Methanococcus voltae: one gene and its partner. The protein of the gene in region 2 binds, or shares a complex with, the protein of the main gene of each other region. Links are inferred from orthologs where the notes say so. Each region holds a gene or a part of one and is shown on either strand. Other genes may lie near its edges.

Region 1 (4,418 bases), on a different replicon or contig from region 2:
GAATGAATAACAATCCCTAACGATTACGCCTTTTTTAAGCAATTCCTCTGCGAATTGTGATGAATTCATACCATTTTTAACCTTTATAAGCATATAATTTGCTTCAGTAGGGTAAACTTCTAACTCTTTGAATTGCTTTATTCCTTCGTATATCATTTCTCTGCTTCTTATTCCATCGTCAAGACTTTTATAAATGAATTCCTTGTCTTGGAGTGTTGCAATTGCTGAAATTTGTGTGGCTCTTGTTAAACTGAATGCGGGTCTTATTCGCATCATATAATCGATTATTTTAGTACTTGAAACTCCATATCCTATTCTTTGACCCGCAAGTCCTAAAACTTTTGAGAATGTCCTTAATACAAGCACATTATCGTATTTTAAAGCCCAATCTGTTAAATCGTATTCCTTTCTTGAGTATTCTATGTATGCGTGGTCAATCATTACCAAAGCGTCAGTAGATTCAATTATTTTCTTAATATCTTCGTTTGGAATTATATTTCCTGTTGGATTGTTTGGAGTGCATAAAAAGATTACTTTTGTTTTATCAGTTATTTGACTTAAAACACTGTTAACATCTAACTTAAACTCGTTTTTCTCGTCATACTTAGCCCATTTTATATTTGCACCGTGTATTTTTGCAGAAATTGCATATTGGGTAAATGTAGGTATAGGGATTATTACTTCGTCACCTTCGTCGATTAAAATTCGCATTATGAGGTCTATTACTTCATCAGCACCATCTCCACCCACGATTAAGTTTTCTTTTGGCACTTTTGCAAAATCAGCGATTTCCTGCAATAAAATTGGGTTTATTGATTCAGGGTACTGGCTAAATTTTGGCAATTCCTCAAGCAATCTATCTTTAATCATAGGTGAACATCCCCAAGGATTTTCATTTGAACCCAATTTTATAATTGTTTCAGGATTTAAATTGTACTTTCTTGCGATTTCTTCCTTTGATTTTCCTGGAACGTATGCTTTAAATTCCTTTACTACATTTCTTATTTTATCGTCAATCATAAAGTATCATCTCATATAATAAATTAAATACCAAATAATAATTAAAATAATAATTAATAAAATTAAAATTATTATAAAAATTAATTTTATATTAAGTATATGGCGTTATAAAACTTGTAATTCTTCTAAAGGCAATTTTTTAGCACCATATAATGCTTCTGCTCTTTTTAATATTAATTCATCAGCTTTATCGCCTTCTTTTACAACTACATACACTTTTGAAGGTTTTTTATTAGCGATTATTTTTTGTATGTTTTCCTTTGTGATAGCACATTTCTTTTCAATACCTTTTAAAGCTTTTTCAGGCATTTTTGGATTTATAATAAGCATATCTTCGGGTTTTAAAACTCCATCTGTTGAAATAATATTCAAATTGGTTTTTAAAGTAATACCCATTGCTTTATTTGCTTCTTCGTTTATTTCATTTAATATTTTTATTAATTTCTTATTACTAACCAAATATAAAGCATCAGAGTCCAAATTTATAATATTTTTCTCTTGTTCAAATCCAAAAGCTTCTAAAACGGTGCTTAAACTCTTTTGAGCGCCCAATATTATTTTTGTAAATTCTTCAGCTTCTTCTTTTGTCAATTCGTGATTAGGAGCCTTTTTATATACATACTCGTCAGCATCTATTAAATCATAAGCAGCTTTTTTAAGCTCTGCTATATCTATAATACCCGCTTCTGCATCTTTATACGTTTTTTCATTCTTTTTAGCAGTTTCCTGAGTATTTTCCGACATATTGCCCATATCTTGCTTTTTAATTTCTATCAATTTCTCTTGTTCCAATTTTGAAATTGATTCTATTGATTTTTTGAGCAATTCCTGCGAATTTTTAAGTTGTTTAACCATATTATCATCCAAATTATTATTATTATTATTATTATTATTATTATTATTATTACTCTTTATTTTACAGTATATTATTTTATATTATTTTATATTATTATTTATTTTCATTTTCCAATTTTTCCAATTCTTTTGCAAGTAATACTAAAAATACGCCTATATCGGTCACTACACCAATTGCTTGAGACGTCCCCCTATCCATTAATTTTGTAACGGTTGCAGGTAAAATATCCACACATACGGTTTTTACAGAAGAAGGCATTAAATTACCCGTTGCTATTGAATGCAAGAGCGTTGCCATCATAATAACCATTTTTTTGTCCATTACCATATTTCTCATTATATCTTGAGCTTCTACGGAGTCAGTAACTACATCAGGGAGTGGTCCATCGTCTCTTATACTTCCAGCCAATATATATGGCACATTATTATGTATACACTCGTACATAATACCCTTAGTAAGTATGCCTTTTTCTACAGCGTCTTTTATACTACCTGCTTTGTTAATCTCGTTTATGGCATAAATGTGGTGCTTATGACCTCCTAAAACGGGATTTGCAGATTCTATATCAATGCCCAATGACGTACCATATAATACGCTCTCTACATCGTGTGTTGCGAGGGCATTTCCTGCCAAAAGACCTTGAACATAACCCATTTCCACAAGTTTAGCTAAAGCTTCGCCTCCGCCTGTGTGAATAATAGCAGGACCCCCCACTATTGCGATACCACCTTCGTTTTTCCCTTCTTTTAAGTTTTTCTGGTATTCTTGTTTTATTTCGAACATTTCTTTTGCAATTTTTCTGATTATGGCCTCTTTTGGCTTTTCAGAGGAAACTTCGGAGTTCATAAACTCAAATAATTGACCAGCTTCTCGTGGTTTTTCAGGAGGTACGATTCTAATACCACTATGACCAACTACAACGTAATCGTCCGCCTTAATTTTCCGTATTACCTTTGTTTCAGCGGTTTTTGTAGTTGGGTCTACAGTAATTACCGCATCCATTTTTGGGTGTCCTACTTTAATCCATTCTCCATTTAATTTAACAAAGGTCTGGTGATTAGTTGTAGAATAAAATCCTTTAGGCAAACATTGGTCTTTTTCAGCTTGTTTTAAGTTAACATCTTCAACTTCCGGAATATCTGCACCGATGTTTTGCAATTCCTCTAAAATACTCTCGAGATGTTGCTGACTCTTAGAAGAGATTATTAATAGCTTTGCGTAAGAAGGGTCGGTTTTTTCTTTACCCACTTGAAATTCTAAAACTTTGTAATCCCCGCCTAAGTCTAAAGTCTTGTCAAATGCTTTAGTCATTATCATACTGTCTATAATATGCCCTTTTAGTTCAATTTCTTGCATAAACATTATTTCACCAAATTTATTATTTTATTATTGTTATTAGTATTACTATTGTTATTAGTATTATTACCCTATTTGAATATTAATTGATTGTACCTTAATCATAAGAATTTAAAAATATCTATTGAATTCCTGTGTATTCTTGTTATGTGCTAAATTATATAAAGATTTTTGGAAATAATATTTACGAAAAAAAGAAATTATTTTAAAAATAATAAAATAAGAAATAAAAAGAAGAAATAAAAATATAATTTAAGATATAACCTTAATTTATAAGTTTTTAACAATTGTTTCAGCTACGCTTTTCCCATCTAATTTATAATATTCCAATAATTCACCGGCAGGACCTGATTTACCAAATGTGTCGTTAATACCTATTCTTAAAACCTTTTTATTAAGACCTTTTGATGAAACTACTTCGGAAACAGCCCCACCTAAACCACCGATTACGTTGTGGTCTTCTAAAGTAATAATAATATCTTTTGCAAATGATATTGCAACTTCATCGATAGGTTTTATCGAAGTCATAGATACCACTTCAGCACTTATTCCTTCATTACTTAAGTATTCTGACGCTTTTAAAGCTTCTGGGACTACTTCACCAGTTGCGATAATTGTAATATCGGTCCCTTCTTTTAATTTTCTTGCTTTTCCTAACTCGAATTTTGCATCTTCTTCGTTATCGAAAATAACTTCCGTATTTCCCCTTGGCATTCTTACGTAAACGGGTCCTTCGTAATTTGCACACCATTTTATAACACTTTTAGCTTCATAGTAGTCTGCTGGAGCTAAAACAACCATATTTGGTATAACTCGCATAATTGCTAAATCTTCAGTCATTTGGTGGGAAGCTCCGTCTTCACCCACTGTAATACCACTGTGAGTTGCACATACTTTTACATTTAATTTAGGGTATGCAATCGAGTTCCTTATTTGTTCCCAAGCCCTACCAGTTGCAAACATTGCAAAAGTAGATGCAAAAACAGTCTTTCCAGTTCTTGCGAGCCCTGCAGACATTCCTATCATATTTTGCTCTGCAATACCTGCGTTAAAGAATCTTTCAGGGTACTTTTTTGAGAAAAGAGCTGTTTTTGTAGAACCTGATAAATCAGCATCTAATACCACTATATTCTCATTTTTTTCGCCTAATTCCACTAATGTTTCACCGTAGGCTTCTCTCATTGCC
Region 2 (5,792 bases):
GGAGAAACCGTTAAGAATACTGTTGTTGTTAAATACGGAAGAAATGAATTTATAATGGAATAATTTAAAAAATAAAAAATAATATAAAAATAAAAATAAAAAATAATATAAAAATAATAATAAAATAATAAAATAATAAATAAAAATAAAACAAAAGGAAAATTCGGTGAATAAAAATGCCTACAATCAATGTTGATAAAAAAGATTTAGAATATTTGGCAAATTTATCACTTTCTGATAAATTAATCGAAGATAAATTTCCAATGATGGGCGTAGAAGTAGAGGAACTTTTCGAAGAAAACGATAGAGAAATGGTTCAATTTTCTATTAACCCAAATAGACCAGATTATTTAAGTGTAGAAGGTCTTGCAAGAGGTTTCAGAGGCTTTATGGGTATTCAAACCGGTTTGGCAAACTACGATATTAAAGATAGTGATATCGAAGTAATTGTAAAATGTAGCAAAGAAAGACCATATATAGCTTTTGCACTCGTTAAAAACGTAATTGTCGATGATTTAATACTTGAAAGTATCATAAATCTTCAGGAAAAATTGCACTGGGCAATCGGTAGGGATAGGAAAAAATTAGCTATAGGTGTCCACGATTACGATAAAATAGAGGCTCCATTCATATATGATGAAGTAGAAGGAGATGCGGTTAAATTTGTACCTTTGGCAATGGCTGAAGCTGGTGAAATGACACCTAAAGAAATAATCGAAAAACACGAAAAAGGTCAAAAATACGCACACCTCATAAAAGATAAATTCCCATTAATTACTGATAAAAACGGCAATGTGTTGTCAATGCCCCCAATAATCAATGGAGAATTAACTAAAGTTAGTACGAATACAAAAAACCTTTTAATTGATATTACAGGAACTGAAAAAGGTGCTGTTGAAAATACCTTAAACATTGTAGCTACTGCACTTGCTGAGAGAAGAGGAACTATTTTCAGCGTAAAAGTAATTTACGAAGAAGATGGAAAAGTTATTAATGAAGAAACCTATCCAAAATTAACTCCTGAACAAATAGAAATCGATTTGGAGTTTATTAATAAAAAATTAGGCTTAGAATTGAATTTCGGTCAGGTTATTTCAGCATTGAGAAAGGCAGGTTTAGACGCTGAATTAATCAATAAAAACGGTGAAAACTTACTTAACGTTTACATTCCGGCATACAGAAACGATATGTTAGGTAAAGTGGATATTGTTGAAGAAATAGCTATTAATTACGGCTATGAGAAATTTAAAGGCGCTAAAATAAATGTCCATACAATCGGGCAAAAGAATGAATCAGAGGTTAAATCTTCTGAAATTAAAAATACTATGATTGGTTTAGGATTCCAAGAAGTAATGAACTTAACTCTTACAAATAAGACAATTTTATTTGAAAATATGAATATGGAAGTTGGTTCAGTGGAAGACGGCTGTAAAGACTACATCGAAGTTTTAAAACCTGCATCAATTGAGCATAATGTCATTAGAACTACAATAATCCCTCAATTATTGGAAACCCTTAAAATAAACAAACATAACGAATTGCCTCAAAAAATCTTCGAAATTGGAGATTGTGTAATCATTGACGAAAACGCAAAAGAAACCGATAAATACTTTGATACCAAATGTAAAGACGTTAGAAAAGTTTCAGGTGCGATAATTCAACCAAACGGCAATTTTAACGAAATTAGAAGTGTAATTGATGCACTTTTAAGAGAACAATACGATAACTATGTTATTGAAAATTACGCTCATCCGTCATTTATTAAAGGTAGATGTGCCAAAATTTTAGTAAATGAGGAATACAAAGGATTATTTGGAGAAATTAATCCTCAAGTTATCGTTAATTTTGAATTAGAACATCCGATTACAGCGTTTGAAATTCAAATAACTAATGATTAATAAAAGATAATTGATATAATTGATATAATTGATAACTAATATTAAATAATTAACAATTAATAATAAATATACTATCTAATTTTATTATTTTTAAACAACCATACACATTTTAATAAAATTATTTTAAGTAATTAATTTAAGTAATTAATTTAAGTAATTAATTTAAGTAAGTTAAGTAAATCATATGATTTAAATCAAATTTTACGGGGTTTATAATGGAAAATACGGAAAAAACCACGATTGGAACCGATATAAACACAGATAAGTATAAAAACATTAAACGACATCTTGAAAGAGAGATGATTAACTTAAATCCGATTCAAAGAGGCGGAATTTTACCTACTGAATCAAAAAAGGTTATTTATGAATATTGGGACGGTTATAGCGTTTGTGATTACTGTGCCGGTAGATTAGACCAAGTTGAGACGCCACCTATTCACGAATATTTGGAAGATGCTTCAAAATTCTTTGGTGCAGATATTACGAGACCTACGCACGGTGCAAGGGAAAGTAAGTACGTAATAATGAATTCAGTGTGTAAACCTGGCGATTATGTAATTATGGATGGCAATGCACACTATACGTCCTTTGTAGCTGCTGAACGTGCAAAATTAAACATTGATATTGCACTGGTGGAAGATTACCCTACATATCGAGTAATACCTGAAAAATACAAAGAAAGAATCGAAACATTGGAAGATGAAGGTAAACCAATCGGTTTATTATTGCTTACGCACGTTGATGGTAATTACGGGAACGTAGCAGACGCTAAAAAAGTTGGGAAGATTGCAAAAGATAAAGGTTATCCATTTTTATTAAACTGTGCTTACTCAGCAGGTAGAATGCCCGTCAACGCAGAAGCTTTAAATGCTGATTTTTTAGCTATTTCAGGTCATAAAAGTATGTCCGGCTCTGGACCTTGCGGTTTATTAGCAATTAGTAATAAAAATGAAGAATACAGTAAGCAAATCTTGAAAACGTCTAAGAAAAATATTGTAAAAGAACTTGAAATGTTAGGTTGCACGAGTAGAGGAATTCCAATATTAACACTTATGACGAGCTTTGCTCACGTTATTGAACGTGTTAATAACTGGGATAAGGAAGTTAAACGTGTAAGATGGATTATTGACGAATTAGAAGCCGTAGGGTTTAAACATATTGGTGAAAAACCTAAAAACCACGATTTAACCAAATTTGAAACTCCAATTTTAGATGAAATTGCGGAGCACGATAAAAGAAAAGGTTATTTCTTCTACGAAGAGCTCAAAAAAAGAGGCATCGGCGGTATAAGACGAGGAGCTACCAAAGAGTTTAAAATGAGTGCTTTCGGATTAACTGACGAGCAAACTAAATATGTAGTTGATAGCTTCAAAGAAATTATTGAAAACGGAAGAAAAGAGAATAATTTAAATTAACATATTTTTTATTTTTTATTTTATTTTATTTTTTTACCAAATAAGGAAGCTTCTACGACTTTTTTTAAGATTTCAGAAGGTTTGTCCATTTCTCCATTGTTATTTATATAATCAATTAAATTTTTATCAATTACATATTTTAATATTTTATCAATTTTCTTATTATTCAATTTATTCATCAAATAGCTCATTTTTAAACCATAGTTAATTTCTTTACCTATTTCTGATTTCCAAAGCTCTTCATAGGTCTTTAAATAATCTAAATTGGCATTTTCTTCATTTAAAAATTTTGTATGATATTTTGTATAGTACTCGTTAATAGTATTTGCACATAACTTTGCACATTTTGCACCAAAGTACAAACCACCTCCGCTAAGTGGTTTTACCTGATTTACTGCATCACCTACGAGCATTACGTTGTTTAAAACGCTTTTACTATTATATCCGAGTGGAATAGCACCGATACTATATTCTATAGGTGTGGCACCTTTTAATATTTCTTTTGCATTCTCATTTGTAGCTATAAAATTATTGAGCTTATTTAGTGCGTCTTTAGTATCACACATCCCTACTCGCACTCTATCTTTGCCAGTTGGAATAATCCACGTAAAAAAATTACTGCTGTATCGCTTGTCATAAAAAACGTTTACAAAGTCGCTATCAATATTAGAAACGTTTACATACTCTATTTGTACCCCGGTGATTATTTCTCTTTTTTGGTGCATTTTTAATGACTTTCCAATTCCTGACCTTACTCCGTCAGCCCCTACAATTATTTTTGGAGAAAATATGTATTTTTCATCTTTTAAATTATTTTTAACTTCTATTATGTGTTTTTTGTTTAAACTATTATTTTTACTATTTTTACTATTTTTATTATTTTTATTAGTGGTTGTTTCATTTAAAATTTTTCCGTGAGATTTTAACATTAAATTTACATTTTTATTTTTTAAAGCTCTTTTTGCAATGTCTTTGTCCATTTCTTTCCTTTCAAAGACCATTGCCCTTATTTTATTATCATCACCCACTGTTAAATTTTGCTTTTCACAGAATATATTTGCCCCCCTAACTTTATTAACTATTCCTTTGGGATTTCCTAACTCATTAAAGCCTTTTTTACTTAATAAACCAGCACACTGGATTGGAACACCTATCGATTGATGTTCTTCAACAACGAGTACATTTAAATCTTTTTGGATGTTTTCCGCAGTTATAAAACCAGCAGGACCTCCACCTACGATTATAACATCATATTGTTCATTTTGATTATTAATTTTTAAATTTGGCATTTTTTCATCTTTATCCTAATTTTAGTCTGTAATAATACATATTCTAATAAACTATAAATTATTTGCTAATTTTTTAAAATAAAAATAATATAAAAATAATATAAGAATAATATAAAAATAATAAAATTAAAATTAAAATTATAATGGAAAAAATAAAAATATACAGTAATTAAATTTACATCGCATTTTCAAGTGTCATATCCATCATTTCTTTAACGTTTTTAGCAAGTTCTTCAGGTAAACCATTAATGTCTACGCTAAGGAATCCTTTAATAATTAAAGAAGTAGCCTCATCTTCCGTAAGCCCTCTTGACATTAAATAAATAAGCTGGTCTTCTGCAATTTTACCAACTGCTGCCTCGTGAGATAAATCTAAATCAGTCTCAGTAGCTTCCAATTCGGGAACTGCCAATATTCTAGCATCTTTTGAAAGGATTAAACCCCTACATTCGAGATGTCCTTTAACTCCTTTTTCAGCACCTACCAGATGACCTCTTGAAATTACTTCGGACTCGTCAACTGCAATAACTCTTGAAATCATATCCGCACTTGAACCTTTTCCGTTAAGAACAACTCTTGAACCCATATCATACTTGGATTTACCCGTACCGTACACAATAGTCTGGAAAGTTGCTTTACTGTTGTCCCCATCACAGTATGCTGTAGGGTAGCTTTGCATCGATTTAACTGGCATTGTAGTAACATAATTGTTAATAAATACTGCATCTTCATCTAATCTGATGCCTGTTCGAGGTCTAACGTGTACGTTTTCACCCCAATTATGTACCATCGTATATGTTAATTTTCCGCCTTTTTTAACGTAAAATTCAGAAACCCCTAAGTGAAGACCGGATTTTACGTGTGGTGATGTTGTACAGCCAGTAATAACGTTTAGCTCAGCTCCTTCATCCACTACTATAATATTATGTACGTTTTGAGAAACATCTTCTTTACCAATTAAAAGACAAGTTTGTAATGGGATTGATTCCTTCACACCTTTAGGTGCGTAGATAAAATAACCTTGAGAAAGCTCATTTTCAACTCTCGCAGAATATTTATCTTTAATTTCCACTACATTCCAATAATATTCGCTTAAATCGTGTTTTTCCAACGCTTCTGTGATTGGCATTATTTCAATGTTTTTATACATTTTTGAATATATCGGTTCATTATTAACTTGCAAATATGAA

The links.
Region 1: the proteins of pscS (region 2) and J3E06_RS05385 are in contact, whole or in part, in a solved structure (PDB 3WKR), measured with the Methanocaldococcus jannaschii proteins. The link is inferred for Methanococcus voltae from one-to-one orthologs.

What each region holds. Positions count from the first base shown.
Region 1 is NZ_JANUCR010000004.1:9,675-14,092, reverse strand. The notes cover bases 1-2,938. They hold J3E06_RS05385 (DUF2100 domain-containing protein), read right to left. Parts: upstream 1,876-2,938; coding sequence 1,126-1,875; downstream 1-1,125. Other genes in these bases: J3E06_RS05380 (TIGR00300 family protein), read right to left, coding at 1,970-2,938; hisC (histidinol-phosphate transaminase), read right to left, coding at 1-1,020. Also shown: more of J3E06_RS05380, read right to left, coding at 2,939-3,238; J3E06_RS05375 (transketolase family protein), read right to left, coding at 3,503-4,418.
Region 2 is NZ_JANUCR010000007.1:19,559-25,350, reverse strand. The notes cover bases 1,382-4,213. They hold pscS (O-phospho-L-seryl-tRNA:Cys-tRNA synthase), read left to right. Parts: upstream 1,382-2,113; coding sequence 2,114-3,313; downstream 3,314-4,213. Other genes in these bases: J3E06_RS07610 (geranylgeranyl reductase family protein), read right to left, coding at 3,334-4,213; pheT (phenylalanine--tRNA ligase subunit beta), read left to right, coding at 1,382-1,898. In the rest of the region: purM (phosphoribosylformylglycinamidine cyclo-ligase), read left to right, coding at 1-63; more of pheT, read left to right, coding at 177-1,381; more of J3E06_RS07610, read right to left, coding at 4,214-4,602; J3E06_RS07605 (SufB/SufD family protein), read right to left, coding at 4,778-5,792. UniProt on the Methanocaldococcus jannaschii protein: Converts O-phospho-L-seryl-tRNA(Cys) (Sep-tRNA(Cys)) to L-cysteinyl-tRNA(Cys) (Cys-tRNA(Cys)).